Regions from separate parts of the Massilia sp. H6 genome, predicted to be linked through region 2. Evidence: predicted binding sites of a transcription regulator. Region 2 holds the regulator's gene; the other holds the start of a gene.
What was found. Region 2 encodes FliA, which starts transcription of late flagellar genes. Its sites were predicted from a motif close to CTAAAGTTTNNNNNNNNNNNGCCGNTA; they were not measured.

Region 1 (14,721 bases), 1.9 Mb from region 2:
TACTCGATCATCAAGCCGTCGAATTTCGACGCGACCAAGCGCTACCCGGTCTTCCTGTTCACGTATGGCGGTCCGCACTCGCAGCGCGTCACCCGCACCTGGGGCAATTATTTTGACCAGTACATGGCGCAACAGGGCTTCGTGGTGTTCCGCCTCGACAACCGCGGCTCGGGCCGCCGCGAACGCGCCTTTACCGACGCCCTCTACAACAACCTGGGCAAGGTCGAAGTCGAAGACCAGCTGGCCGGCATCGACTGGCTTGCGAAGCAGAGCTTTGTCGATCCGAAGCGGGTGGGCGTGTTTGGCTGGAGCTATGGCGGCTACATGACGCTGCGCCTGCTGGCGGCGGCATCAAGCAAGATCGCGATGGGCGTGTCGGTTGCGCCGGTGACCGACTGGGCACTGTACGACACCCACTATACCGAGCGCTATGTGGGTGGCACCCCGAAGTCCGATCCGCAAGCCTACCAGCGCAGTGGCGTATTCGCGCATCTTGATGGCATGACTTCGCCGCTGCTGCTGGTCCATGGCATGGCGGACGACAATGTTCTGTTTACCAACACCACCCGCCTGATCGACGAACTGGTCAAGCGCAACGTGCAGTTCGACCTGATGACCTATCCAGGCGCCAAGCACGGCATCTCGGGCAAGGTCAACCAGCGCCACGTGTACGGGATGATCGAAGCCTTCTTCAAGAAACACCTGGGTGGGGTGCAGGCAAACTAGGACCGGCTGCTACCCCAAGCGCTGGCCGCAGCCATGTAAATAACAACAGCCGCCCTGGGGCGGCTGTTGCACATCGCTGGATCAGCGATTATGGACGGTGGGTCGTCGTGGTGGTGGTGGTGGTGCGGGTATCGGTCGCATCGTCCAGCGCTTCTTTCACATCGCCCAGCTTCTTCTGGGTCTTGCCTTCGACCTGGGTCGCCAGGCCCTTGGCTTCTTGCTCAGGGCTATCGATTGCATCGCCGAATTCTTCCTGAATCTTGCCGCCGATGTCTTTCATTTTGCCTTCAACTTGGTCTTTGTTCATGGTCTTCTCCTAAGAAAACATGTCCGGATGGCCATGTGTTGAGTCCAGAATAAGTTAGTTGCCTGTGTCCTTCTGTACGCGTTCGCACATAGCGCGCGAGTGTGCCCCGGCGCGCGATATTGCTTGATAAATGCTAATCTTTTATCAACGCGGCGCGCCCGCTCACGGACCGATAACCATGAACGACCCACAAGACAATCTTGCCGCTGACCTGCCCCAGTCCCAGGCCCAGACCCAGCCCCAGGCCCAGTCCCAGGCCCGCGTGGCACGCCGCGCCACCATGATCAGCGGCATTGCCGTGTTGTTCGGCGCCGGCGTGGCCGCGGTGGTGCTGGCAGCCGATGCGCTGCTGCTGGTATTTGCCTGCATCCTGTGCGCCATCCTGTTCTACAAGCTCAGCGACATCGTGGGGCGCAGGCTGCGTATCAATCGCAAGCTCGCGCTGGCGCTGGTGGTCGCCCTGCTGTGCACGATCATTGGCGTGGGCGGCTGGGCCATGGCGCCGCAGATTGCCGAACAGTCCGGCCAGTTGGCGAAAGAAATCCCGGCCGCCGTCGAGCGCCTGCAAAGCGAAGTCCAGCAGCACCCGATCTTGAGGCGCATCGTGGCCGAGCTGCCGCCTCCCGAGCAGGTCGTCAAGCAGATGGGCGCTTTGGTCCCCAACGCCGGCCTGTTCTTCGGCGGCGTTATCGGGACGCTGGGCAATATCATCATTATCCTGTTCGTCGGCATTTATTTCGCCACCTCGCCGCAGCTCTACACCAACGGGCTGGTGCGGCTGGTGCCGCAAAGCCAGCGTCCGCGCGCACGCGAAGTGCAGCGCGAACTGGGGCAAACCTTGTCCAGCTGGCTGCTGGGCAAGGCAGCGTCCATGCTGATCGTGGGCATCGTGACTTCAGTCGGCCTGAGCCTGCTGGGAGTACCGCTGGCGCTGGTGCTGGGCATCATCGCGGGCCTGCTCGACTTTATTCCCTACCTCGGCCCGATCATGGCTGGCATCCCGGCCGTGCTGCTGGCGCTGTCGATCAGCCCTGACCTGGCGCTGTACACGCTACTGCTGTTCGTCGGCATCCAGATGATCGAAGGCTATGTGCTGCAGCCGCTGATCGAAGCGAAGGCGGTCGACCTGCCGCCGGCACTGGTGATCGTCATGCAATTGGTATTCGGCACCCTGTTCGGCTTTGCGGGCGTGGCCCTGGCAACGCCGCTGGCCGCTGGCCTGGCGGTGCTGGTCAAGATGCTCTACATCGAGGATGTACTGGGAGACCGAAGCATGCTTGATCACACGCAGGGCTGATTGCGGCGGCCCACGAAAAAGCCGCGCGGTGCGCGGCTTTTTCGTAGCAACAATCAATGCGTGTCAGCGGTTGCCCTTGATGCTTTCTTTCACATCGCCGGCCTTCTCTTGCACCTTGCCTTCGGCCTGGTTGGACATGCCTTCGCGCTGCTGCTGGCGGTTGCCAGTGACTTCGCCGGTTTTTTCCTGAATCTTGCCGCCGACGTCTTTGGCCTTGCCCTTGATCTGGTCTTCGTTCATTGCAATCACCTCGTGTGCTTGTGAATGAAGTTCTACCTTAGGCGCAAACACGGCATCGCTCCGTTCGCCATTTAACACTTCGGCTTGCGCCATACGCTGGCCAGCCAGGGTTGCTGCTCGCGCGGTAGGCCTGGCGGGCGATAGTAATGATGCAGGGCAACGAAGCCGGCAGCGCTCAGGTAGCGCTCCCAGGCAGGATAGTCGTAATAACTGCCATAGCGCGGACCGTTCCAGCCTTCCTGGTTGTCGCCGCGCGGATTCGAGCTGAACAGGACGCCACCGGGTTTCAGCGCGCCATGAAGCTGTGCCAGCACCGCCGGTAGTGCGGCGCTCGGTACATGGAACAGCGAGGCATTGGCATAAATTCCGTCGAACGTGTCCGCGGGCAGGTCAAGGTGCAGGAAATCCTGGCACCAGACCTCGCAACCGCTGTAGTCGCGCGCCATCTCGGCGAAGCGTTCGCTGCCGTCCAGGCCGATGGCTTTGTGACCAAGCATGGTGAAGGTCTTGAGGTCGCGGCCAGGACCGCAGCCGAGATCGAGGAGCGTCAATGGCGCCGGTGCCTCGATCGCGCCCAGCAGCGCATCGATGTTCTGACGCACGTCATGGTCGATGGTGCCGGCGAAAAAGGATTCGGCATTAAGGTTGTAATGCTCGAGCGTGCGGTGAGAGATGTCGTCGGGGGTCATGGGCGTGCCTGGGAGTGATGCCGTATTATCGCCGAAAAAAATATGTCGATTATTTTGTCCGTAACCCTAAAGTTCCGGAATACGCATCCGTAAATGGGAAGACAGCCGGCAATCCAGCCGCTGCAGCCTGCCTTGGTGCTCATATGAAATCGAACGACGTTCTCTCGATGTACGACAAACTCGCTGGCGTAAGCGGCCAGATGAAGAGCGCGGCACAGGCGGGCGACTGGACAGCTTTCGATACCTTGAACGTGCAGGCAAGCGTCACTGCCGCTGCTGCCCTGTGCGGCGTGCCGGCGCTGGAAGGCGCCCAGCGCCAGCGCAAGATCGACTTGATCAAGCAGCTGATGGCCAACGACCGCGCGATCCGCGACGTCACCGAACCGTGGATGGGCCAGCTGGACCGCGCCCTGTGCGCGCACTGATTCGCCAGCAATTCGGACAAAGGCACCTGCGGGTGCCTTTGTTATTGCGGGCAAGACGGAATGGCGTTGGGCCTCGGCTGGTGCGCTAGTCTTCCAGCTTGCTCAGTTTTCCCAGGCAACGCCGCTGGAAGCTGTTCAATCCTTCAGTGACCAGGACATCGTCCTGCGCGAGCATTCCCGCATCGATCAGGATGCGCAGCTTGGCAATATGGTCTCCCTGCGCCAGAGACTGTGCCAGGTTCGACGCGTCCGGTTCGCCCGCCTGTGCAATAGCCTGCGTGACCTCGCCCGGAAAATCCCAGTGCGCCGCGATCACCGCCGACAATTGCCGGCTGCACGCCAGCAGCGCGATACCGAATTCGGGGGAAGCCGGCACCTTGCCATTCTGGCAAACCCGGTCGGCCAGGCGGAAGGCAACGATCAGGCCGACATCCTGCATCAGCCCGGCCAGGCAGGCAGAGAAAATGTCGGCGCTCAGTCCCGGCGCCATCAGGCTGGCGGCAACCGCGCATTTTTCGGAATGGTTCCAGACCTGCGGCGCTACCCGCCGCGCAAAACCGGCCTCGTGCATGCGGATGATCGGGCGAAAAGCGACCCGGGCCAGCAGCATGCGCAAGCCATTCTGCCCCAGCAGCATGATGGCGGCATCCATGGTCTTGATCGGGGTCAGCGGCCGGTAATAGGCGCTGTTGGCTTCGCGCAGCACATCGGCGACCAGCACGACGTCTTGCGCCACCTGCTGCGCCAATTCTCCGGTGCTGACGCTGTCATCGCGCAGGCTGCGCAGCAGCCTGGGGATCAGCTCCGGCACCCGCGGCACCAGTTCGGCAGCAAGGCCAGGGCTGTGCGCCAGGCTGCGCACCTGATCGAGAATATGGTGCTCGGTTTCTGGCAGTGCGAGCTCGCCGGCCGAACCCAGCAGCCAACGGTAATACAGCGCGTCGACCTGCCCGGCATCGGCCGGATTGGCGGCATCAAGATGCGCAGGCTCGGCCTCGACCGCCTGCGCCTGGGTGTCTGCACTGCTGCTCAATAAACGATTGATCCAATTTTTCATGCTAGCCCGCTTCGATAGACAGGATTGTAGCGCCGTTCGGTAGTGGGCAGGATGGCGGTCATGCAGATGGGGTAGCACAAAGAAAACCCGGCTGGAAACGCCAACGGCGCCCGCGGGCGCCTGGGTCTAACTGCCGAGCACAATGCTCGGACATGAACTGCCGAGCGCGATGCTCGGACATGGAATGAGGGAGAGCGAGCGCCAGGTATCTCCTGGCGTCGCCTCTTGCCGGTTGCATCCGGCGTTCGCTGCCGCAGTTGGCATGCGAACCGCTTCCGGACACAGGCGTTTCTTCAACGTTGTCTGCTTTCCGCGCCACGCTATCGTTGGTGACTGCGCCAGACCTCTGTGCCGTTTGTGATCTAAACGACCACAATTTAAGTATAACGTAAAAATCAAGCTTGTGTAGACGAGTTGTGCGCGGCGGCGGCTGGCGTCGCCTTTGCCGTCTTGCCCAAGCCGCCCAGCCGCGCTTTCAGGCGCGCGCCCAGGGGCACGGTCGGCTCCACATGGCGCGCCGTAGCGCCACCCTTGCCCTTCTTGCTGCGGCGCCATAGCATTACTGCGCCGGCAATCAGTAGCAGCAGGCCGGCGATGGCGCTGGCGACCAGCAGCCATGGCGTAGCGGCCTGCGGCGGCGCGGCGGGCTGGTTCTTCTTCGGCTTGATCGGTGCGGCGGCCGGCCCCGCCGCCGCCGCGGGGGTCGGTGCCGCGCCGACCGCTACCTGCAGCAGCTTGACCTTGTCTTCGAGCCCGTCGAGCTGCCCGAGCAGCGCGGCATTCTTCGCCTCCAGCACGGCGCAGGTGTTTTGTTCGGGATTGGCTTGCGGCGCGCAGGCGGCGGGCGCCGGTGCAAGCGCGACCAACGCTGCCGGCACCGGCACCGGCACCGGCCTGGCTGGGGGCGGCGCGATTGCCCTGGCCAGGCGCGGCGCGGCAACCACGGCTGGCTGTGGACGGACCGGCGCGGGCACGGGCGCTTCCATCCGCAGCTGACGCGGCTCGGGTACCGCTGCGCTGGCCACGACCGGCGGCACGGCCGCCACTACCAAAGGCGCCGGCGCTGGCTGCGGATCGGGCGACAGCCACAGGGTTGCCAGGCGCACGCTGCGCTGCGCGCCGTCGACCAGCTCCAGGTACAGGTGCAGGTGCGCCGGTTCGACCGGTTTGAGCGAGGTAATGTGCAGGAACTGGCGCCCCTCGCGCCGCATCACGGAAAATGTCAGCGTCGACAACACGGGTGGCATACCGACGTTTGCGCCGTGGTAGACGTCCGGATGCGCCAGGCGCACCCGGACCGGCGCGGCGGCGTCTTCGAGCATGATCAATTCGATATCGGCCACCAGCGGCTGGCCGATGAAGGAGCTCACGCGCGGCTCACCGAGCTCGGCGGCCTGGGCCGGTCCGGGCCCGGCGCCCAGCAGCGTACACAGCAATAACAGTAAAAGGCGGCAAGCCATATCGAACGCCAAAAATGAAGCCCAAGCGTCATTAACGGACATTGCGATAAACTCTTTAATCCCAGTATCGCATTCGACAGGACATGCCCATGGAAAACAGGATTGAAAAAGACAGTTTCGGCCCGATCGAGGTAGCGGCAGACTGTCTTTGGGGCGCGCAGACCCAGCGTTCGCTACACCATTTCCATATTTCGACCGAACGCATGGCGCCGGAACTGGTCGCCGCGCTGGCCCAGGTCAAGCGCGCTGCGGCCGCCGTCAACCGCTCGCTGGGCAAGCTGCCCTCCGACAAGGCCGGCGCCATCATCCGCGCCGCCGACGAAGTATTGGCCGGCGAACACCCGGACCAATTCCCGCTGGCGGTCTGGCAAACCGGGTCCGGCACCCAGAGCAACATGAACATGAACGAGGTGCTGGCCAACCGCGGCTCGGAGCTCATGGGCGGCGAGCGCGGCGAGCAACGCCTGCTGCACCCGAACGACCATGTCAACATGGGGCAATCGTCGAACGACATCTTCCCCACTGCCATGCACGTGGCGGCGGCCGTGGCCGTCGCGAAAAACCTGCTGCCGGCGCTGGGCCAGCTGCGCTCGACCTTGCTGCGCAAATCGCGCGACTTCGACGACATCGTCAAGATCGGCCGCACGCACCTGCAGGACGCCACCCCGCTGACCCTGGGCCAGGAATTCTCGGGCTATGTCGCCCAGCTCGAATTTGCCGAAAGCGCGATCCGCTCCAGCTTGCCCGGCCTGCTGGCCCTGGCGGCCGGCGGCACGGCCGTGGGCACCGGCCTGAACGCCCACCCCGACTTTGCGCAGCGCATTGCCGCCGAACTGGCCTCGCTCACCGGACTGGCGTTCAAGACCGCGCCGAACAAGTTCATGGCGCTGGCCGGGCACGATGCCCTGGTATCCAGCCACGGCGCACTGAAAACCCTGGCCACCGCGCTGATGAAGATCGCCAACGACGTGCGCTGGATGGCATCGGGCCCGCGCTCGGGCCTGGGCGAGATCAGCATCCCCGAGAACGAACCGGGCAGCTCGATCATGCCTGGCAAGGTGAATCCGACCCAGTGCGAAGCGCTGACCATGCTGTGCTGCCAGGTGTTCGGCAACGACGTGGCCATCACGGTCGGTGGCTCGCAGGGCAATTTCGAGCTGAACGTGTTCAAGCCCATGATCGCGCATAATTTTCTGCAAAGCGCGCGCCTGCTGGCCGACGGCATGCGTTCCTTCGACACCCATTGCGCCCAGGGTATCGAGCCCAACCACGATCGCATCGCCGAGCTGATGGAAAAATCGCTGATGCTGGTGACTGCACTGGCCCCGCACATCGGGTATGATCGCGCCGCCCAGATCGCCAAGACCGCGTCGCACGAGGGCCTGACACTGCGCCAGGCCGCGTTGCAGTCCGGTTTCGTCAACGCGCAGCAATTTGATCAGTGGATCGTGCCAATCGACATGACCCGGCCCGATGTGGTCGAGTAAGCGCACGATCGATTCCCCCCAGGCGCTCATCAATCGTACGCCCCCCTTACCCAGCCCGAGGATAGAATGCAAAAAATAGTTTTCGATTTGACATCAGAATTCGTCGAGATCAACCAGCTGCTCAAGCTGGTAGGCCTGGCCGACAGCGGCGGCGCCGGCAAGCACATGGTCGCCAGCGGCGACGTGTCGGTCGACGGCAAGCAAGAGCTCCGCAAGACAGCCAAGATCCGCCGCGGCCAGCTGGTAACGCTGGGCGATGTACAGATTCGCGTGCAATAAAGGGCGATAGACGGCTGCAGAATTACGGTTTATTGGCGGGCTTATGTTTGCGCGCTAACAAACAGAACGGGGCTTCCTTGTTTATATTTTAAGTCATCAGGCATCGACAAATATCAACGGCAAAAGGTGAAGCAATGGAAACCCCTAACCAGTGCGCGCAATCGCAACAGCAGCTCATCGGCGATCTGCGTATGGTGATAGAAAACGCCGAAGAACTGCTCAAGAACACCGATCACTACACCAGCGCGCTATACCAGAACGCCCGTGCCAAGCTGGCGCTGGCCCTGGAAGCGGCCAACGAAGAACTGGCGCGCTTCGAAGACGCCCAGCTCGAGCGCATGATGGCCGCCACCCGCGCCGCCAACGAACGCTTCCAGATCTACTCTGGCGAGCAGCGCATCCTGCGCGCCTTTCATTAAGCCGGCTGGCCGGCCCCGGCGGGCGCCGCGCCTTGCGGGCCCGTCACTACCGACACCACCACGCCGAGCTTGAACCAGCCTTGCAGCATGGCGCCAATGTCCGGCGCAGCCCCGCCCGATTCTTCTTTCCCGTCTGCCGCGCAGGCCAGCATGGCATCGAGCGCCTCGCCAAAACTGGCGCCCGCCAGTAACTGCTCCAGCACGACACCTTCCAGCCGATCGAGCTCCACCACCTGGACCGCCCAGCGCGGCCGCAGCACCAGCGCCACGCAGGGCACCTGCACCTGTGACGGCAGCGCCGGCCCACCGGCCTGGTGCGCCTGCCATAACGGCACCACTGCCCAGCGGCTACGCAGCAGCGCCAGGCTCGGGTGCAGGGTGAAGCGGACGGCGGCCAGCGCCTGCGGCGACAGCTGCGCCAGCACCTCGATGCAAGCCGGTGCCGCGTCCGGCGCCAGGCAGGCGCGGTGAACCGCCCATTCCAGGCGCGCCATGTCGGGCAGATAGGGCAAGCTGGCGGCCGGGGCGAAACCGTCCAGGAAACCCGCAAAGTGCACGCCGAAGCCGGCCAGGTCGGGGTCGTGCAAGGGCGTTGCCTTACCATAGACGCGCGCCAGTCCCTGGAAGAATTCTTCGCCGACGAGTTGGCGAACGACCGGAAAAGCCTCGCCCAGCGCGCGCTCCCAGCCAGCGGCCAGGTTGCCGCGGTAAAACGTCAAGCGCTCTACCCCACCCGCTGCCAGCAGCGGCGCCAGGCTGGCTTCGTGACGGCGATCGAGCAACGCGTCGCCGAATTGCTGCTGGAGTTCCGCCAGGTCGTCGTCGCTTGCGGTGTGCCGCCCCCATGCCGGCGCTGCCGGCGCTGCCGGCGCGGTCGCGGGTGGCGCGGGCTGCGCCGGCGCGACATCGTGGGCGACGGCGTCGGCCCGCGCCGCCTCGGCCAGCAGAATATCGAGCGCGGGCAGTTCGGCATCCCATTCGACCAGGGTCGGTACCCGGCCGAAGCGCTCGAGTGCGGCGCGGTACAGCTGCCACACCGGCTCGGCCACTGGCGCGCCGTGGTGGTCCAGCAGCGCCAGCGGCGTGGCCAGGTGGCCGGCCAGGTGGATTTCGCCGACGCTGCCCGGCGGCAGCGCCGCGAGCGCATCGAGCGCGGCCAGGGCGTCGGCGCCGTGGTTGTGCTGGTTGACGTAGAGATTATTCACATCGAGCAAGATGCCGCAGCCGGTGCGGCGCGCCAGCTCCACCAAGAATTGCGCCTCGCTCATCGCATCCGCGCGAAAGCGGACATAGGTCGAGACGTTTTCGAGCAGCAGCCGGCGGCCAAGGGCATCCTGCACCCGCTCGACGCGTTCGCACACCAGCGCCAGCGTCGAAGGTGTGAGCGTGACGGGCAGCAGGTCGTGGAGCTGGCGGCCGGCCAGTGCGCCCCAGCTCAGGTGTTCGGAGACGAGGAAAGGATCGACCGCCTCGGCCAGCGCGCACACGCGCGCCAGGTGCTCTTGCGAAAAGCCGCGCGCCGAGCCCAGGCCCAGGCCCACGCCATGCAGGCTGACCGGGTAGTCGCGCCGCAGCGTAGCCAGTACATGCCAGTCCCAGCCGGTGCGGGCCAGGTAGTTTTCGCTATGGACTTCGATGAAGCCGAGCGCCGGTCGTGCTTCAAGAAAGGCGCGGTAATGCGGCGCGCGCAAGCCGACCCCGGCCTTCATGCTGGCGCCCGCGGGCGCGACCGACATCGGTTTATTTCTGCGGCGCCGGCGCGGCCGGTTCAGCCTTGGCCGGCTGCGCCTTGCCTGGAACGAGCGCGCCGCCGATGCTGGTGCACGTGCCCTTGGCAACGAACTTCCATTCGTTCGGGTCGTTGTCGGTCTTGGCAGCGGCGGCGCAGCCATGGGTGGCGGTGCCGCAGTCGTTCTGGCCGGCCTTGGCGACCCCGTAGCAGGCTTCCTGGTCGGCCTTCGGCGCCCCCATGTCCTGCGCGGCGGCTTGGGTGGCGCAGACGCTGGCGAGGGCGGCGGCGATCAGGGCGTGACGGTTATTCATGCTGCTACTCCGGCTCTGGAATGGAAGGGGACAGTATTTATCAGGTGGGGCAAAGAAGCAAGGGCGGGAGCCACGCCAGAACGTCGCGGCCCGAGTCGCCTGGCGCCGCAATCAAGCCGTCGTGTTGATCTTGTTTCCCAGGTGCGCCGGCAAGTTTGCCGATGGCACCGCCGGCAGCGCGTCGAGTAGCTGGGTGGCGGTTGCGGCGTCGATCTGCTGGGCCTTCTTGAAGACAGCCAGGCTTACTTCCTGGCGGGTACCCGTTTCGGCCAGGCTGGTGGACAGCTTGGCAATGTTCGAGACATCCATATCATTCTCCGATTGAGGCGACTCTACCGTTATCGGCAGCCGCGAACGGAACTTGAGGATTGCTGCGCATCCAGCCGGCCAGCCAGGCGAGCACCCGGTCCGGATCGTTCAGGTCGAGCCAGGCCCTCCCGGCAAGGGCGCCGGGAGACGGCAGGTCGGAGACCACGGCGATGATGTCGGCATCGTCCGGGTACAAGGCCGGTTTGCCCAGCACCGGCCGGAATACTTCCAGCTTGGGGATGCGCTCCCATTTATAGCCTTCTACCAGCGTGAGGTCGGCCGGGGCCAGCCGTGCGAGGTGCTCGGCCAGCGAAGGTTCGGCCGCGCCGCGCAGTTCGCGCAGGATCGCCACGCGGTAGGGCGACGCGATCATGACCTCGGCCGCGCCGGCCATGCGCAGGCGGGCGCTGTCCTTGCGCGGCGCTTCGAGCTCGATGTCGTGATGGCTGTGTTTGACGATATTCACGCGCAGCCCCTGCCCCGCCAGCCGCCCGATCAGGTGCTCGAGCAGCGTTGTCTTGCCGCTGCCGGACCAGCCGACCACGCCCAGCACCGGGCCGCGGCGCGCGCCAGGGTCCGGGTGTGAGTCCGGGTGTAAGTTTGGATGTGATTCAGTAAGCGACACGGTAGCGGTAACCACGGAAGTTCAGGATTGCCGCCTTCGGCAGCAGGCGTTCCAGCACCAGCCCGGGGGCGACTTCTTCGCCTTCGCGGCGCAGCGTCTTGTCCACCAGGAGCAGGCGCTCGGCCGGATTCGGCGAATAGATATAGCCGCCAAAGGCTACCGTCGGGAGCTCGCGCTGCACCGCCTCGGGCAGCGACTGCGCCGGGCCGACGCTGTCGTCGGCACCCGGTGGATCGACCGGGAGCGCGGCCGCAGGCCGGGCGGCAGGCGCCGGCTCCGGCACGGCTGCGACGGCTGTGGCGCGGCGCCGAGGTTCGGGTTCGGGTTCGGGCTTGGATTGCCGTGGCGGTTCGACGCGGGCTGCGGCTTGCCTCGGCGGCGCAACGTCCGGCGCCGGCACGGCGATCGCGGCGGCCGGCACCGGCGCGGCGCTAGCTGCCACCTGCACGGCCGGCACGACTGCCGGCTGGCGCAGCACGAACGGCGCCGCCGCGGCCACCGCCAGCGCACCGGCCCCAAGGCCGATCAGCAGCGCCTTGCGGTTGCCGCCCGACGCCGGCGGTGCATACGAGGGCGCCGGCGCATGGATGGTGGGGGCGTTGCCGAGCTGGCGTTCGGCCTGGGCCTTCTTGAGGGCTTCGAGGATGTACGACATCGTTATTTTCCGGTGCCGGCTGCTGCCAGGCTGGCGCCCAGCAGGCGTGGCTCGGGCACGCCCGAGACCTGGTTCAGGCGCATGGTGGTGCGCGGGCCGGCCACGCCGTCCGCCTTGAGGTTGTGCGCGGCCTGGAAGCGCTGCAGCCATTGCCGCATGTCGGCATCGAAGGCGCGCCCGGCCGCCGGCGCCGGTGCAGCTTGATCCCTGGCCAGCTGCGCGGCGAGCCAGTCGACATCGGCGCCGCGGTCGCCTTCGGACAGCTGCTCGCGGAAACCGCGCGGCATGCGCCAGAGGGTCGTGAATTCGCCGCCGAAACGGCTAACAAAAGTGGCCAGGTCGATGCGCTCGCGGCGGGCGCCGGCGCCCAGGACCACGCCCTGGGCATCCAGCGCCGCCAGCACCGCATAGCCGGTGCGCGGCCCGTCGTGCAGGGTGACGACGGCGGGCCGGTCCAGCTGGCGCAGCTCGTACAGGCCGCCGCGGCCCTGGTGACAGCGCAACCCCAGGCGCTGGGCCGCTTCGCAAGAAGCAGCGCCTTCGAGCTGTTGCCCCCACAGCAGCGCCAGTTCACGCAGCGCTTCTTGCTCGTCGGCCTGCACCGGGGGGAACGGCGGCACCGCCGCGCCTACCCTTGCGGCCGCCGGCGCCGCGACCACCGGGATGGTCGCGCGCTCGGGCAAGATCTGCCAGGCCGCGGCAGCCACCGACGCCACGGCCAGCGCGGCCAGCACGCCGCCGGCTAGCCGCGGCAAGCGCAGGCGGCGTGCCAGCGGTTCGCCCGCAAACACTTCGGTGGCGGCCTTGGCCAGGATCTGGCGGGTTACCTGCGGACGGTTCTCGACATAGGCGCCCAGCAGCGCGCGGTCGCACAGCAGGTTGATGCGGCGCGGCACGCCATGGCTCAGGGCATGAATGGTGGGCGTCAGCGCAGGTGGGAACGGCATGCCGCTGGCACCGGCCACCGCCAGCCGATGCCCGACGTAGGCGCCGGTTTCCGGCTCCGACAGCGGTCCCAGGTGGTAGCGCGCGATCACGCGCTGCGCCAGCTGCTCCAGATCGGGACGGGCCAGCATGGTGCGCAATTCCGGCTGGCCGATCAGGATGATCTGCAACAGCTTGCGCTCGCTGGTCTCGAGGTTGGTCAGCAGCCGCAGCTGCTCGAGCACCTCGGCCGACAGGTTCTGCGCCTCGTCGATGACGAGCACGTTGTTCAGGCCCTGCGCGTGCGATGCCAGCAGGTAGCGGTTGATCGCATCGACGTAGCCTTTGAGGCTGAGTGGCGTGGCGGCCGGCGGCAGCGCGATGCGCAGCTCGTCGCACACGCTGAGCAACAGCTCCTCGACACTCAGGCGCGGGTTGAAGATATAGGCCAGGCGGCAGTTCTCGGGCAGCTGCTCCATGAAGCAGCGGCACACGGTGGTCTTGCCGGCGCCGATCTCGCCGGTGAGCAGCACGAAGCCGCCGCCGCTGCCAATGCCGTACAACAGATGCGCCAGCGCCTCCCGATGACGCTCGCTCATGAACAGGTAGCGCGGATCGGGCGCGATCGAAAACGGCGCGCCCTTGAGCTGGAAGTAGTGGTTATACATGCGTGGAGGGGCTAGCGCACCGGCTGCGGTTTGAACTTCGCGCAGTATATTTTGCTTTTATCGTTCACATAAGCAATCGTGCTGCCCGGGTTCGACACGCGCAAGGAAAACGCCGTGGCGTCGACCGGCTTGAAGCGGATGCCGTAGGCGGTGCGGATGCCCTGCTCCAGTTCTAGCGGGGTCGCATCCATGACGGCCGCGATGAATACCAGTTCGTTGCTGTCGTCGCTGACCATGAATTCCTTCACCTCGACGCCCCACAGCGCGGCGCCTTCGGCCTTGAACCACCAGGCCCCGCCCTCGCGCTTGTAGGCCGGTCCGAAGGCGGTGCTCAGGTAATCGTGGAAATAACGGTTGTCGAGCTGGCTGCGGCACAGCAGCGCATGGCCGATCACCGGCCCCAAGGTCGAAGGCATGGCCTGCACCACGCCGCCCGGCACCAGCGTGCACAGAAGCGGCAGCACGAGAGAGGCGAGACGCGGCGAGCGCAGCGGCAGCAGCAGCATGGGAATCAGAGTTTCGACAGCCAGGCGCGGTTGGCCGCGATCTTGGCCTTGACCGTGGCTGGCAGGGCGTCGAAGCAGCCCGGGTGCTGCTTGAGCGCATGCTCACGCACTTCTTTCTGCATGCCATTGACGATGAAGACGTAGACAGCCGCCCCGTCACTGTTGGTGCGGGTGCCCATATAGCGAATCACGAAGGTTCTCCTAGCATGCCGCCATTATGCCACCGCCCGGGGTGGCAATGCCACCCGGCTGGCGCGCGGCGACCACCCCAGGAGCCGCCGAGCGCGCGCGGGGTGGACACGTCTGTTGCGCGGGCGTTAGGCTAGAAGTTCACCTTGAACTGCGCTCCCAGCGTACGCGGCTCGTTCAGGATGCCGGTCAGGTTGTCGAAATCGATCGCGCCGACCACCTGTACGCGGTCGGTGATGTTGCGCGCGAACGCGGACACCTCGTACTTGCCGTCGTTCCACTTGTAGCCAGCGCGCAGGCCACCTTCGAGCAGCGCGCGTGCCTTGTACTCTTTCGCTTCGTACAAGAACATGTTGTAGGTGGTGCGGTAGGCCCAGTCGGTGCTGGCGAAGAAGTCGCCGTCGGCCAGCGGCATC
Region 2 (14,721 bases):
AGACAGCCGTGGCGCCGCAACACCGCCCTCGATGAACAAGCGTACCACGCTGGCCGCGCGCACTGCCGACAGTTCCCAGTTCGACGGATACTGCGGCGTCGCGATCGGCAGGTCGTCGGCGTGACCTTCGACCTCGATCCGGTGCGGATGGTCCTTGAGCAGGTCTGCCACCTGGCGCAGCACCTCGCGCGCGTCGCGGTGCAGCACCGCTTCGCCCTGTTCGAACAGCACGCTGGCATTGATCTCGATGCCGATGCCGCGCGCATTTTGCGTTACCCGCACCTGCCCCGATTTCATTAGCGGCAGCAAGGTGGCCGACAGGTTCTCGGCCAGCGCCTGCAAGCGTTCGCGCTCGCGCCGCGCCGCTTCCGCGCGCTTGCGGTTGACGATGTGCGACAGCGGCAGCACCGGCTCCACGTGGGTATTGACCTGCTGCGCCGCGCCGCGTCCGCCAAAGGCGTTGCCCAGCGCGTCGGACAGCACCGCATACTTGCCCTCGTTGACGATCGAGATGGCGTACATGACGACGAAGAACGCGAACAGCAGCGTGATGAAGTCGGCGTACGAGATCAGCCAGCGCTCATGGTGCTCGCCGGCGCCGGAGGATTCATCGTAGCGTTTGCGCGCCATGGGATCAGCCGCGCGCTAGTGGCGCGCGAGCAGCGACGCTACCCGCTCGTCGACTACGCGGGTGTGGTCGCCGCTGGCCAGGTCATGGAAGACTTCGGCCAGGATTTCGTACTGCGTCACCTTGTCCGTGACGATGGCCTTGAGCTTGTTTCCGACCGGGTAGAAGAACAGATTGGCCAATCCCACGCCGTACACGGTCGACACGAAAGCGACCGCGATGCCCGAGCCCAGGCGCGCCGGATCCGACAGGTTTTCCATTACATGAATCAGGCCCAGCACGGCGCCCAGGATGCCGATGGTCGGCGCGTAGCCGGCCGCTGATTCCCAGATGCGCGCGGCCTGGCGCTGAGAAAATTCGTAGGCGTTGATCTCGCTCTCGAGCAGGCTGCGGATCTTGTCCGGATTGATGCCGTCCACTACCAGGCGCAAGCCTTTCTGGATGAACTTGTCCTTGGTCCCCATGTACTGCTCGAGCGAGAGCAGGCCATCGCGGCGCGCCGTCAGGCTCCACAAGGCGATCTCGCGCGAGAGCTTGTCGCGGCCCGACTTGGGCGGAAAGAACACCCAGCGCAGCATGCGCAGGCCTTGCAGGAAGCTGCGGGTTTCGCTTTGCAGCAGCACCGCGCCAAAGGTGCCGACCACCACAATGGCGAAGGCGGCCGGCTGGACCAGCGACGCAAAGCGTCCGCCATCGAGCGTGTGGCCAACCAGGATGCCCGCGAGCGCGAGCGCGAGCCCGGCTACGCTGGCCCAGTCCACAATTGCTCCTTGAGTGAGGCACGCAGCCGCGACACCGCCTGGGTGTGCAGCTGCGACACGCGCGATTCGCTCACGCCCATGACCGCGCCGATTTCCTTCAGGTTGAGTTCTTCTTCGTAGTACAGGCCCATCAGCATTTTCTCGCGCGGCGGCAGCCGGTCGATGGCGTCGATGACGGCCTGGCGGAAGTCGGTATCGAGCAGCGCCCGCAGCGGATCGGCATCGTCCACCGCATAGCGGTCGAGGAAGTTGTCGCTGCCCTCGTCGGCATGGAAGTCTTCGTAGTACAGCAGCTGGTGGCCGCCGCCGTCGCCCAGGATGTCCTGGTAGTCCTCGAGCGACATCTTGAGCGACTTGGCGATCTCGGATTCGCTGGCCGGGCGCCCGAGGCGCTGCTGCAGCGCTTCCATCGCGGCTTCTACCTTGCGCATGTTCTGGCGCGTACTGCGCGGCATCCAGTCGCTGCTGCGCAGTTCGTCGAGCATGGCGCCGCGAATACGCAGCACCGCATAGGTCTCGAACTGGGCGCCGTGGTTGTCCTCGTAGCGGTTGATCGCGTCGAGCAGGCCGATCATCCCGGCCTGTATCAGGTCATCAACTTCCACCGAAGGCGGCAGCTTGGCCTTCATGTGGTGGGCAAGACGCTTCACCAACGGCATGTGCTCCGTCAGTAGATGGTTCTTGTCCGTTATTCCCTTGACCGTGTACATGCGCTCGCTGTCTATTCTTTTGTCTATTCTTCTTTACGGGGCTGGTGAGCCAGGGGTTACAAGCCGGACTAGGCCCCGAACTGCGTACCGCCTCCCCGGACCGCCTGCGGCAGCGCGTGCAGCGCGAACTTGCCAGCCAGCTGGCGAAACGCCACCGATGCACCCGCCAGCGGGAAGGCATCGACCACCGACCGTCCCAGGCGCGCGGCGCGGTGCAGGTATTCGTCGGCCGGGAGCGCGCCCATCGAATTGAGCGTCACCGCCAGGTAGCGTGTTGCCGCGGTTGACATATTATCGTATACCACCTTGGCTTCCGCCTCGGTCGCACCGGTCACCAGGATGCCGAACGGGCGGCGGCCGAGCTGTTGCGACAAATGCTTGATCAGCGCGTAGGCATTCGTGATCGAGGTGGCGGACGTCCCGACCTGGACCACGATCTCCGAGGCCGCCATCAGCGGCAGCGGCAATTCGCCGTCCGGCCCGAGCTCGCCGTCTACCATCACGATGCCGGCCTGCTTGACCAGCACGTCGAAGGTCTTGGCCAGGCGGCGCGCATCGGCATCGCCTTCCGAGCGCTGGGCCAGGCCGAGCGAGGCGACCGAGAAGCCCTGCGGGACCGCGTGCAGCACCTGGTTCAGGCCGCACTCCTGGCGCGCCACGTGCGCCAGCGTGGCGGCGCGCTGGATGCCGAGGCGGCGCGCAACGCCATATTCGCGTTCGCAGGCATCGACGATGAGCACCTCGTTGCCCAGCTGGGCCAGCGAGGCGCCCAGGTTGACCAGCATTGCGCCCTTGTCGTCTTCGGGGGTGGCAGAAAGAAAAGTGACGATGCGCGGGCGCGGGCCCTGCAGCATGCGGCGCAGGCCTTCGGCCTGGTCGAAATCGAAACTAGCCAAGGGACACCTCGCGCAGGCTGCGGTCGTTATGCAGGTTGCCCGCGTTGGCGCCGGCAGCGGCCAGCACCAGCGGCAGGTCGGCGTCGGCCAGGGTGTTGCCAGCGGCCTTGCCGCGGAAGGCGCGATCGACCAGCATGGCGCGGTCGGCCAGGTGCAGGTCTTCCGGCACGCGCTGGCCGTTCGAGATGTAGTGCAGGTTCAGCTTCTGGCGGATCACGACGTCGAGCACGTTGCCGATCGAGGCGGCTTCGTCGAGCTTGGTCATGATGCAGCCGGCCAGGCCGCTGCCCTGGTAGGCGCGCACCACTTCGTTGAGGGTCTCGTGGGTCGAGGTCGCGTTCAGGCACAGCAGGCGTTTGACGTCGGCGCCCGATCCGCTGAGCATGGCCACCTGCTCGGTCACCATCTGGTCGCGCTGCGACATGCCGATGGTGTCGATCAGCACGGTGTGCTTGTTCTTGAGCTCTTTCAGGGCAATGCGCAGGTCGGCTTCGTCCTTCACCGAGTGCACCATCACGCCCAGGATCTTGCCGTAGATGCGCAGCTGCTCGTGGCCGCCGATACGGTAGGCATCGGTGGTGATCAGGGCCAGCTTGTCGGCGCCATGGCGCATCACGCAGCGCGCGGCCAGCTTGGCGGTGGTGGTGGTCTTGCCCACGCCGGTCGGGCCGACCAGGGCGAACACGCCGCCACGCGAGAGCAGGTCGTCTTCGTTGGCGATGGTGGTCAGGTTGCGGGCAAGGACGGTCTTGATCCAGCGCAGTGCCTCGGCGGCGTCTTTCGTGGCCGGCATCTTGTCGACCAGGTAGCGCGCCAGCGTCGCCGAGAAACCGGCAGCCAGCATGTCGCGCAGCACCGCTGTCTTGTGCGGCTCGCGCTGGGTGGTGCTGTTCCACGACAGCTCGGCCAGCTGCGATTCCATCATGCCGCGCATGGCGCGGATCTCGCTCATCATGCCGCTCATCTCGGCGGCCGCCGATTCCTTGGCCTGCGAGATCGCGGCGCTCATCATCGACGTCATGGCGGCCATGTCGATGGTGGCTTCCGGGGCCGGGGCGCGGCGGTTGGCGTAGGTAGGCGGAACGACCTCGGCGGCAGCGGCGCGGCGCTCGGGCGCGGCAAACGCAGGGGCAAACGCCGCCGCGGCGCGGGAGAACACCGGCTCCGGGTCGAAATCGTTGTCGAAGGCGCCGAACGGCGGCGGCGTGTCTTCGACGCTCGGAGCAGACAACGAGGCAACGTCATCGTTGTCCAGCGCCAGGATCTCGACCACGCCGTCGACCGGGCGGTTGGACAGGATGACCGCGTCCGGGCCGAGCGCCTCGCGCACCTTGCGCAACGCCTCCCGGGAACTAGCCGCTGTAAATTTCTTCACGTTCATCTTATTCTCCGCACTTCACTGGTCTGTTCTAGGTCTGCTGCAGGCGAAAGCGCCCGTCCATAGTCAGTATTATTGGCGATGCCGTGCGGAAACCATCAGCGGAGGAACGAGGGGAAATGGGTCTATTTCAAATTACAACGAGAGGGGTGGCGCGCCGCCCCGCCACGGCTTACATTGGCACACCCACCAGGCTGGTCACCCGAATCGTCTTGGTTTCGGGAATCTCGTTATGCGACAGCACCTTTAGCTGCGGCACAGCGCGGCGCAGGAAGCGCGCCAGCAGCACCCGCAGCGGGGCCGGCACCAGGAGCACCGGGGACAGGCCCAGCTCTTCCTGCTGCTGGGCGGCGCTGGCTGCCTGCTGGGCGATGGTGTCGGCCAGGCCGGGCTCGATGCCGGCGCCGTCGCCGCCAGTGCCCATGGCTTGCATCAGCAGGCGCTCGAGGCGGTTGTCGAGCGTCATGACGGACAATTCGTTCATGCCCGGGAACAGCTGCTGCACGATCGCACGGCCCAGGCCCACGCGCACCATGGCGGTCAGCTCGTTCGGGTCCTGGGTCTGGGTCGAAAATTCCGACAGCGCCTCGATGATGGTGCGCATGTCGCGGATGTGCACCCCTTCTTGCAGCAGGTTCTGCAGCACCTTCTGCAGGGTCGACAGCGACACCACCTTGGGCACCAGGTCTTCCACCAGCTTCGGGGTTTCCTTGCCCAGATGGTCGAGCAGCGCCTGCACTTCCATGCGGCCCAGCAGCTCCGAGGCGTGGGTCGTAATCAGATGGTTCAGGTGGGTCGCGACCACGGTGCCGGCATCGACCACGGTATAGCCCATGCTCTGCGCCTCGTCGCGCAGGCTGGCGTCGATCCAGGTAGCCGGCAGGCCAAAGGCCGGGTCCACCGTCACCAGGCCCGGCAGCGTGCCGCTGGCCATGCCGGGGTTGATCGCCAAAAACTGCCCGTTCATGGCCTCGCCGGCGCCTACTTCTACCCCCTTGAGCGTGATGCGGTAGGCCGAGGGCTTTAGCTCCAGGTTGTCGCGGATGTGGACCGGCGGCGCCAAGAAGCCGACTTCCTGGGCGAACTTCTTGCGGATGCCCTTGATGCGCTTGAGCAGCTCGCCGCCCTGGGTCTTGTCCACCAGCGGAATCAGGCGGTAGCCGACTTCCAGGCCGAGCGTATCGACCGCCATGACATCCTGCCAGGTTGCTTCTTCGGACTCGGCCGGCGCGCCGGCGCCACCGGCGCCGCCGCCATTGGCCGCGGCTGCCGCTTCCGCCGCCGCGGCCGCCTCCAGGGCCGGTGCTTCCTTGCGGCGCTTGGCGATCAGGTAGCCGCCGCCGAGCAAGATGGCGCCCAGCAACAGGAACACCAGGTTCGGCATGCCCGGGATCATGCCCAGTGCCAGGATGATGCCGCCGGTGATGTAGAGCGCTTCCGGACGGGCCAGCAGCTGGGTGGTCAGCTGGGTGCTGATGTCGTCGTCGTTGGCCACCCGCGAGACCACCATACCGGCCGCGATCGAGATGATCAGCGACGGCAGCTGGGCCACCAGGCCATCGCCGATGGCCAGCAGCGTATAGACCTCGGCCGACTTGGCCACGCTCATGTCGTGCTGCACGACACCAATGATCAGGCCGCCGATGATGTTGATCACGGTGATCATGATGCCGGCAATGGCATCGCCCTTGACGTATTTCGAGGCACCGTCCATCGCGCCGTAGAACTCGGCTTCTTGCGACACTTCCCGGCGCCGCTTGCGGGCATCTTCTTCTCCGATCAGGCCGGCATTGAGGTCGGCGTCGATCGCCATCTGCTTGCCCGGCATCGCGTCGAGCGCGAAGCGCGCACCGACTTCGGCGATACGGCCGGCACCCTTGGTAACCACCGAGAAGTTAATGATGGTCAGGATGATGAACACGACGATACCGACCGTGTAGTTGCCGCCGATCAGGAAGTGGCCGAAGGCCTCGATTACCTTGCCGGCCGCCGCGCCGCCGGTGTGACCCTCGGTCAGCACGATGCGGGTGGATGCGACGTTGAGCGACAGGCGCAGCATCGTCGAGACCAGCAAGATTGCCGGAAACGCCATGAAGTCGAGCGGCTTGACCGTGTACAGCGCGGTTAGCAGCACGATCACGGACAGCGCGATGTTAAAGCTGAAGAACACATCGAGGGCGAAGGCCGGCAGCGGCAGGATCATCATCGCCAGCAGCACGATGATCAGCAAAGGCGCGGCCAGCGCGTTGCCGCTCTTGCTCAGTCCGTTCATCCATGCCGGCAGTCTGATGCTGTTCATTAGTGCAGTGCTCCGTTATTGCTACCTGGCGACGCTGCGCCTGGGCCCTGGTAGGCCGGGTCGTTGGGGTCCATCTCCGGCGGCACCGCCAGCTTGCGCGGACGATCCGGGTACTCGCCGTCGCCGGTCTTGTAGGCGCGCAGCTGGTAGACATAGGCCAGCACTTCGGCCACCGCCGAGAACAGTTTTTCCGGGATTTCTTCGTCGATGTCGGTGTGCTTGTAGAGCGCACGGGCCAGTGCCGGGGCTTCCAGCAGGGTCACCTTGTGTTCAAGACCGAGTTCGCGGATCTTCGCCGCCACCTCGTCGATACCCTTGGCCACCACGCGCGGCGCGCCCTTCTGGCCGTCGGCATACTTCAGCGCCACCGCATAGTGGGTCGGGTTGGTGACGATCACATCCGCGGTAGGGACATTCTGCATCATGCGACCGCGTGCCATTTCGCGCTGGAGCTGGCGAATCCTGCCCTTCATCTCGGGATTGCCGTCCGATTCCTTGGATTCCTGGATCATTTCCTGGCGCGTCATCTTGAGCTTGTCGCCGTAGTGCCACAGCTGCCACGGGCCGTCGATGGCCGCGATCACGCCCAGCGCGCCGGTGATGAACAAGAAGGCCTTGCCCACCATTTCACCCACGTGGGCGCTGCCGGCATTGAGCGGCTCGACCGCCAGGCCCAGCACCGCATCTTTCTGGCCCATGATCACCACCCAGGCCACGGCGCCCACCACCAGGGTCTTGGCGACGGCCTTGAGCAGCTCGACCAGGGCATTGGTGGAAAACATGTTGCCGATTCCCTTGGCCGGGTTGAGCTTGCCGAAATTGGGCATGAAGGCCTTGGCCGAGAACAGCCAGCCGCCGATCAGCAGCGGCGAGGCCAGCGCGACGAGCATGATCAGGCCGGCCAGTGGCAGGCAGGCCAGCAGCACGCCCACCAGGTCGGTCGTGATGCGTTCGATCAGCACTTGCGGGTTAAATACCTGCTCGCGGTCGAGCGAGAGGCCGGAATGCAGGGTTTCGCCGAGCTTGCCGGCCAGGGTGCCGCCGGTGATGTACAGGCCGGCGCCCGCGGTCATCAGGACGGTAAAGGTCGCCAGTTCGCGCGAGCGGGGAACGTCGCCATCCTCACGGGCTTTCTCGAGCCTCCTGGGTGAAGCCGGTTCAGTTTTCTCCGCATCGCTGTCTTCCGACATCCACCGCTCCTGTTGATTACCACCAAGTACAGGATTATCGCAGGTGTTGCCGTACGGCTAGACGTGAAACAGGCGATGAAACACCCTCTATTTACGTGCTTGTCGGCGCAAGCTACGAGCGTCCCTTGCGTGGGCCGGCCGCGAATTCTTCGATCTTGCGGGTTGGCCCCGACACGATCAGCAGGTCGGCACCGCGGATGCGGGTATCGGGCAGCGCATGCTGGAAGTCTTCGTTGGCGCGCTTGACGCCCACGATCGTGACGCCAAAGCGCGAGCGCACGTGCGCTTCGGCCAGCGTCTTGTCGTGCGTGTCGGCCGGCGCGTGGATCTTGGCAATCGCGAAGCCGTCTTCGAACTCGATGAAATCCATCATGCGACCCGTGATCAGGTGGGCTACCCGGGCGCCCATGTCGGCCTCGGGATAGACCACATGGTGGGCGCCGATGCGCTGGGCGATCTGGCCGTGCTCGGGCGTCATGGCCTTGACCCAGATATCCTTGATGCCCAGTTCGGTCAACACCATCAGCGTCATCAGGCTGGCGGCAAGGTCCGAGCCGATCGCGACGATGGCGTGGGAAAAATCGGCCACGCCGAGCTGCAACATGACGTTCTCGTTGGTCGAGTCGGCCTGTACCGCATGGGTCAGGCGGTCGCCCCAGACCTGCACCAGCTCTTCCTTGTGGTCGATGCCCATGACGTCGTGTCCCAGCCGCACCAGCGACTGGGCGACGGCGCCCCCGAAGCGGCCAAGGCCGATGACGACCACACTGTCGCTTGCCGAGAACGCAAACTGCTCTGTGAAAATTCTACCCAACAATTGGATGCTCCTCCGGATAACGATAAGGCATGCGTCTCGCCCCCATGACCAGGGACGTCGCCAGCGTGATCGTCCCTACCCTGCCAAAAAACATCAACAACAGCAGCACCAGCTGCGCCGCCACCGGCAATTGCGCGGTAATACCTGTCGACAAGCCTGCCGTGCTGAACGCCGCGATCACCTCGAAAATCACCTGATCGGTCGGAAAATCGGTCAGGCGCAGCAGCGTCAGCGTGCCGAGCACCACCAGCACGCTGCCGATCACCAGCACCGTGATGGCCTGGCGCTGGGCCGAGGCGCCAACGCGGCGGCCGAAGGCCTCGGTATCGCTGTGGCCCTTCGCTTCGGCCACCACCAGCAGGAACAGCACCACGACGGTGGCGACCTTGACGCCGCCGGCGGTACTGGCGCTGCCGCCGCCAATGAACATCAAGAAGTAGTGCAAGGCCCAGGTTTCTTGGGTCAGGGCCGCGATGTCCACGGTATTGAAGCCCGAGGTACGGGCCGCGGCCGACATGAAGAAACTGTTGAGCAGTTTTTCGCCGACGGCCAGCGGTCCGAGCGTATTGGCATTGTCCCATTCGAACAGCAAGATCCCGAAGAATCCGCCCACCAGCAGCACCAGCGTACCGGCGAGCGTGAGCTTGGTGTGTAGCGACCAGTGGCGGGGATCGCGCAGCCGTAGCCGCAAGTCGTGCAAGATAGGGAAACCGATGCCGCCAACGAGAAAGCCCAGCAGGATCGGGACCAGGATCAGGGCATCGCCCGCATAGCGCGTCAGGCTGTCGGCATGGATCGAAAAGCCGGCATTATTGAATGCCGAGACCGCGTGGAACAACCCGGACCAGGCCGCCTCTTGCCAGTCGAGTCCGTGCCCGAAGCGCAGGCGCAGGCAGAGCAAGGCTGCGATCACGCACTGGCACAGCAGGGTCATGGCCAGCACCACCTTGGCCACGCTGCGCACGTCGCCCAGCCCGAGCGAGCGCGTTTCGGTCTGCGTCATCAGGCGCGTGCGCAAGCGTGGCGAGCGATTCACCATCAGGCCGAGCAAGGTGGCGGCCGTCATCATGCCGAAGCCGCCCATCTGGAACAGCACCATGATGGTCGCCTGGCCGAAGGTGCTCCAGTAGGTGCCGGTGTCGACCGTCACCATGCCGGTGACGCATACCGCCGACACCGCGGTGAAAAACGCCACCATCGGGGGCGCGCCGCTGCCGCCGGCATGCGCCGCTGGCAGCATCAACACGATGGTGCCGAGCAGGATCACGGACAGGAAGGCAAGTGTCACCGCCCTGGCCGGATGCAGGATCGCCTTCATGTCAATGCATGTCCAGCTTGTGCTTCTTGGGCAGTGGTTCGTCGTCGAAGTCCATGGTGTCGGTATCCAGATCGGATGCCAGCGGCGCACCGAACAGTTTCAGCCAGGTAAAGCCGAGCACGCCAGCCACGAGCGACGCGAGCAGAATCGCCATCTTCGATGCATTGATCACCCCCGCTTCGCCCGGGTATGCCAGGTTGGTGATGAAGATCGACATGGTAAAGCCGATACCGCCGAGCAAGCCAGCACCCAGGACGTGCTTCCACGCAAGGTCAAGCGGCAGGCGGCAAATGCCGGCCACGACCGCTGCGTAGCTGAACAGGAAAATGCCGACCGGCTTGCCAAGTACCAGGCCCAGCAGGATACCGGCACTGTTGTCAGACAACAATTCCTGGGCCCAGCCGGCGCCGATCACAATGCCCGTGTTGGCCAGTGCAAATATCGGCAAGATCAGGAACGCAACCGGCTTGTGCAAGGCGTGTTCCAGCCGGTGCGAAGCCGACGTCGGATCGTCTTCTTTCACCGAGTACGGAATCGTGAACGCCAGCAGCACGCCGGCAATCGTGGCATGGACCCCGGATTTGAGCATCAGGAACCACATCAGCGCGCCGCCCACCAGGTAGGGCAACAGCGGCATGACCCGCAGCACCCGGTTCATCGCCAGCAGCGCCGCGAACACCCCGGCTGCCGCCATCAGGTAGACAAAAGACAGTTCTGCCGTGTAGAACACGGCGATCACGACAATCGCGCCCAGATCGTCCATCACGGCCAGCGCGGTCAGGAAAATCTTCAGCGAAGCTGGCACCCGGCTGCCGAGCAGGGCAAGCACGCCGAGGGCGAACGCGATGTCGGTAGCCATCGGGATGCCGATGCCGGCCTGGGTCGCGGTACCGCCGTTCATCAGAAAGTGGATTCCTGCCGGCACGGCGATACCGCCTGCCGCGGCCACGATCGGCAAGATCGCGTTGCGCATGTCGGACAATTCGCCGTTGTAGAGCTCGCGCTTGAGCTCCAGCCCGATGAGCAGGAAAAACACCGCCATCAAGGCATCGTTGACCCAGTGTTCAATGCTGAGGCCGGCAACATAGCTCAGCCAGAAACCGAGATAGTCCTCCCCTACCGGCGAGTTGGCGATGGACAGCGAGAGCAGCGTGCAGGCGATCAGCACGATGCCGCCAGCCTTGCCTGACTCGCTAAATTCCTTGAATGTATTTGATAGGCGTTTTTCGATACGCATGTGTTCTCCAATGGCCCGGGCGCTTGCCGCCGCCGGGCTGGTCCTGATAGAAAATCCAGTGGCAGGCATCACCTGTCGACTGCGGGAACGGGTAGAGCGTCGCGCGCCATCCGGCGCGCAGCGGTTCAAGAGGAATCAATCGAGAAAGGCGACGCCATGGCGCAGCGAGAGCCGCAGGAACCAGCCCGAAACCGGGCGCAGTGCAGACATAGCATATTCATGAGTGACGGCCGTGGAAAGAGACGCGTGGCGGCCCGACCGACGCGCATCCTGTCATGCCTGTGCGGCATGATCACCCTGCCGGCATTATACCCCTGCTGATTGTCAATTGACTACGCGATTGGCGCTGACACCGCAGGCCAAGGTCGCCGCGCAGCCGCTCACCTCTGTCAGGCGTAGACCTCGGCCAGTGCGAACGCCGTACCCTGCCCGTCGCGCGCCGACAGCGCGGGGGCGCCGGCCAGCGGCCAGGCAATCGCCAGCTGCGGGTCATCCCAGGCAATGCAGCGCTCGTGCTCGGGACAATAATAGTCGGTCGACTTGTAGACGAACTCGGCCCCTTCGGACAGCGCCAGGAAACCATGGGCGAAGCCCGGCGGGATCCACATCTGGCGCCGGTTCTCCGCGCTCAGCACATTGCCGGCCCATTGGCCGAAGGTGGGCGAGCCGCGCCGCAGGTCCACCGCAACATCGAACACGCTGCCGGCGATCACGCGCACCAGCTTGCCTTGCGGGTGCCGGATTTGATAATGCAAGCCGCGCAACACGTTTTCGGCCGACTTCGAATGGCTGTCCTGGACGAATTCGACCGGGCGTCCGAGCAGCGCCTCGAAGCGACGCGCGTTATAGCTCTCGAAGAAAAATCCGCGCTCGTCGCCGTGCACACTTGGCTCGAGCAGTAGCACGTCGGCAATGGGCTGGGGGGTGGCGATCATGGTTTGACCAGTTCTGCTATCAACAGGTTGACGTGAAGGCGCCAGTCCGGCAGCGCCAGTCCGAAGGTGGCCCGGAACTTGGCCGTATCGAGCAGCGAATTGGCGGGCCGCTGCGCCGCGGCGCGCCAGCGGCTTGCGGGTACCGCCGCAATGCGCTCCGGCGTGGCCAGCAGTTGGGCACCATGGGCCTGGGCCTGGGCCAGCACGTGGCAGGCATAGGCATGCCAGCTGGTCTGGCCGGCGGCCGCCAGGTGATAGGTGCCCGATAGCGATGGTGCCGCATCGCCCGCCGAGGCGATGCGCTGCAGCGCCAGCGCGGTGGCGTCGGCCAGCAGCTGCGCGCTGGTCGGCGCCCCCACCTGGTCGGCGACGACATCGAATGCCTGGCGTTGCCTTGCCAGCTGCAAAATGGACTTCGGGAAATTGGCGCCCTGCCGCCCGAATACCCAGCCGGTACGCAGCAGGAGGTGGCGCGCACCGCTGGCGCGGATGCGTTGCTCGCCTTCGAGCTTGGTACGGCCATAGACCGAGAGCGGATTGGCCGGGTCGGTTTCCAGATACGGCCCCCCCTTGCTGCCATCGAATACATAGTCGGTCGAATAGTGCACCAGCCAGGCACCACAGGCCTGCGCTTCTTCGGCCAGCACCCCGGGCGCCAGCGCATTGACGCTGTGCGCCAGCGCCTGCTCGGTTTCGGCGCGGTCCACCGCCGTGTAGGCGGCGGCATTGACGATAACCTCGGGCCGCCAGTCGCGCACGCAGGCGCGCAGGGCGGCCGCATCGGCCAGGTCGGCGTCGGCGCGGCCGAGCGCGCGCAACCCGCCTGGCGACGCCAGCGGCGCCAGCGAATGGCGCAGCGCGCCGCCAAGCTGGCCATCTTTACCGAATAACAGGATTCTCATGCGGCACCCGTCACGATGATGCTCATTCGCCACCCACGCCTACGACACCGGGCATCCGCCCGCTCCAGCCGGCAGGCCGTGGCCGCAGCAGCGCTCACAGGCCACGCTGGATGAACGACGAATTCGGCTGTTCGAGCACCCCATCCGGGACCGGCTCGGGATGCTTGACGCGGCCGCGGCGCGCCCACCAGGCCGAGACCACGAAGGCATACACCGACAGGTACAGCAGGAAACTTGCCAGCACGCCCTGCAGCAGGGCGTCGGGCATGTCATGGAAGCGTACCGCCAGCATCGCTGGTACGACCGCAATGATCCATGAGAATGGCGAAACGCAGGCATTGCGCAGCGCCGCGGGCAGCGCGCTGAAATAGCGCGCCGCGATCGCGGTCTTGACCAGGCTGTGCAGGTGCCAGCTGTCCGGATGGCCCGGATGGCGGCGGCACCACAGGCGGCGTCCGATGGTAAACAGGGTTTCAAAGATCGGATAGGCGCAGGCCAGCAGGGGCGCCCATGGCGACACGCCTGGATTGCGAAACACCAGCATCACCGACAGCCAGGACAGCAGGAAGCCGAGCAGATAGGCACCGCCGTCGCCCAGGAACAATTTGCCGAAAGGGAAATTAACAACAAAGAAGCCGGCGGTAACCGCGCACACGATAAAGCACAGCTGCGCCAGATCGGCGTCGCCCGTGTTTTGGGCAATCAGTCCGATCGCTGCCAGGCCGATCAGGACGGTGCCGCTGGCCAAGCCATTGAAGCCGTCGATGATATTGACTGCATTGGCCACGCCGCCAACCGCGAAGGCGGTGAACAGCACCGAAAACGGCAGCCAGGCCAGCAATGCGTCGAGCGGGGCGACGCCGCTGTGCTCGAGGCTGACGCCGGTCAGGGCCCAGCAGCACACACCGCTGGCCATGGTAGCGAGCAGGCGCGCCCGCACCGACACCTTGCCGGTCAGGTCTTCGGCCAGGCCGAACACGAAAGCGGGCATGGCGGCCACCAGCACCGGCAGCAGCAGCCCCTGCTGGCTTTCGGGAAGCGTGCCCAGCACCAGCCACAGCCCGAGCATGATGGCGGCGCCGCCCACGCGCGGCGTCGGGGTGATGTGGAATTTTTGCACGCCACGGGTCGCATCGAGCGAATAGCGCCCATGCCAGCGTGTCGTCAGGACGAGCAGCAGCGAACAGGCCAGCGTAACGGCAAAGCCAAGCTCGAGGCTGGTATAGGAAAAGTTAAAAATACTCATAGAACCACTTTGTTAACCCGTCAATTCTATCGCATTTCATATTCATCAAGGTAGCAGACTGTTACAAGTTGTTTCTCAAGCACGTTTCGCAAGTGCTTGATTGTGAAAGAACAATTAAACGATTTCCGGAGTTTTGATCCTTCGCAAGCAAGCTAGCCGACACTTCTCCTACTATTTCTTCACAAATTTCTACAATTTATTTGTGGAAATATTTTTGCCGGCAGTTCCGGCAGCCAACGAAAGCTGGTCCATGGTTTCCCTACTCCCTCCGCGTGTCGCAGGCCATCTGGTCCTGATGTTTTCCCTGCTCGCCGCGTTCGTTGCGCCCGCCTGCGCCCAGAGCGCGCCGGAACTGGCCGCGCTGCGCGCACGCGCGCTTGCAGCGCAGGCGCGCCAGGCCAGCG

Region 1: a site for FliA is predicted at 3,326-3,352, ahead of NRS07_RS06875 (flagellar protein FliT). Genes of this name have one in related genera too.

What each region holds. Positions count from the first base shown of each region.
Region 1 is NZ_CP103371.1:1,533,690-1,548,410, reverse strand. It holds gene NRS07_RS06900 (S9 family peptidase) at 1-726, shown strand, start outside; gene NRS07_RS06895 (CsbD family protein) at 815-1,033, opposite strand; gene NRS07_RS06890 (AI-2E family transporter) at 1,212-2,330, shown strand; gene NRS07_RS06885 (CsbD family protein) at 2,394-2,570, opposite strand; gene NRS07_RS06880 (bifunctional 2-polyprenyl-6-hydroxyphenol methylase/3-demethylubiquinol 3-O-methyltransferase UbiG) at 2,642-3,259, opposite strand; gene NRS07_RS06875 (flagellar protein FliT) at 3,403-3,684, shown strand; gene NRS07_RS06870 (HDOD domain-containing protein) at 3,770-4,741, opposite strand; gene NRS07_RS06865 (FimV family protein) at 5,137-6,201, opposite strand; gene fumC (class II fumarate hydratase) at 6,291-7,688, shown strand; gene NRS07_RS06855 (RNA-binding S4 domain-containing protein) at 7,755-7,967, shown strand; gene NRS07_RS06850 (DUF883 family protein) at 8,102-8,386, shown strand; gene NRS07_RS06845 (DUF692 family multinuclear iron-containing protein) at 8,383-10,122, opposite strand; gene NRS07_RS06840 (DUF2282 domain-containing protein) at 10,127-10,429, opposite strand; gene NRS07_RS06835 (YjfB family protein) at 10,541-10,738, opposite strand; gene mobB (molybdopterin-guanine dinucleotide biosynthesis protein B) at 10,740-11,291, opposite strand; gene NRS07_RS06825 (general secretion pathway protein GspB) at 11,350-12,018, opposite strand; gene NRS07_RS06820 (AAA family ATPase) at 12,021-13,610, opposite strand; gene NRS07_RS06815 (hypothetical protein) at 13,622-14,116, opposite strand; gene NRS07_RS06810 (hypothetical protein) at 14,122-14,307, opposite strand; gene NRS07_RS06805 (TonB-dependent receptor) at 14,439-14,721, opposite strand, start outside.
Region 2 is NZ_CP103371.1:3,427,629-3,442,349, forward strand. It holds gene motD (flagellar motor protein MotD) at 1-630, opposite strand, end outside; gene NRS07_RS15415 (flagellar motor protein) at 646-1,389, opposite strand; gene NRS07_RS15420 (RNA polymerase sigma factor FliA) at 1,371-2,099, opposite strand; gene NRS07_RS15425 (antiactivator of flagellar biosynthesis FleN protein) at 2,168-2,995, opposite strand; gene flhF (flagellar biosynthesis protein FlhF) at 2,988-4,376, opposite strand; gene flhA (flagellar biosynthesis protein FlhA) at 4,546-6,672, opposite strand; gene flhB (flagellar biosynthesis protein FlhB) at 6,672-7,862, opposite strand; gene NRS07_RS15445 (TrkA family potassium uptake protein) at 7,975-8,679, opposite strand; gene NRS07_RS15450 (TrkH family potassium uptake protein) at 8,669-9,997, opposite strand; gene nhaA (Na+/H+ antiporter NhaA) at 9,999-11,234, opposite strand; gene rfbC (dTDP-4-dehydrorhamnose 3,5-epimerase) at 11,624-12,169, opposite strand; gene rfbD (dTDP-4-dehydrorhamnose reductase) at 12,166-13,071, opposite strand; gene NRS07_RS15470 (glycosyltransferase) at 13,166-14,317, opposite strand; gene NRS07_RS15475 (hypothetical protein) at 14,568-14,721, shown strand, end outside.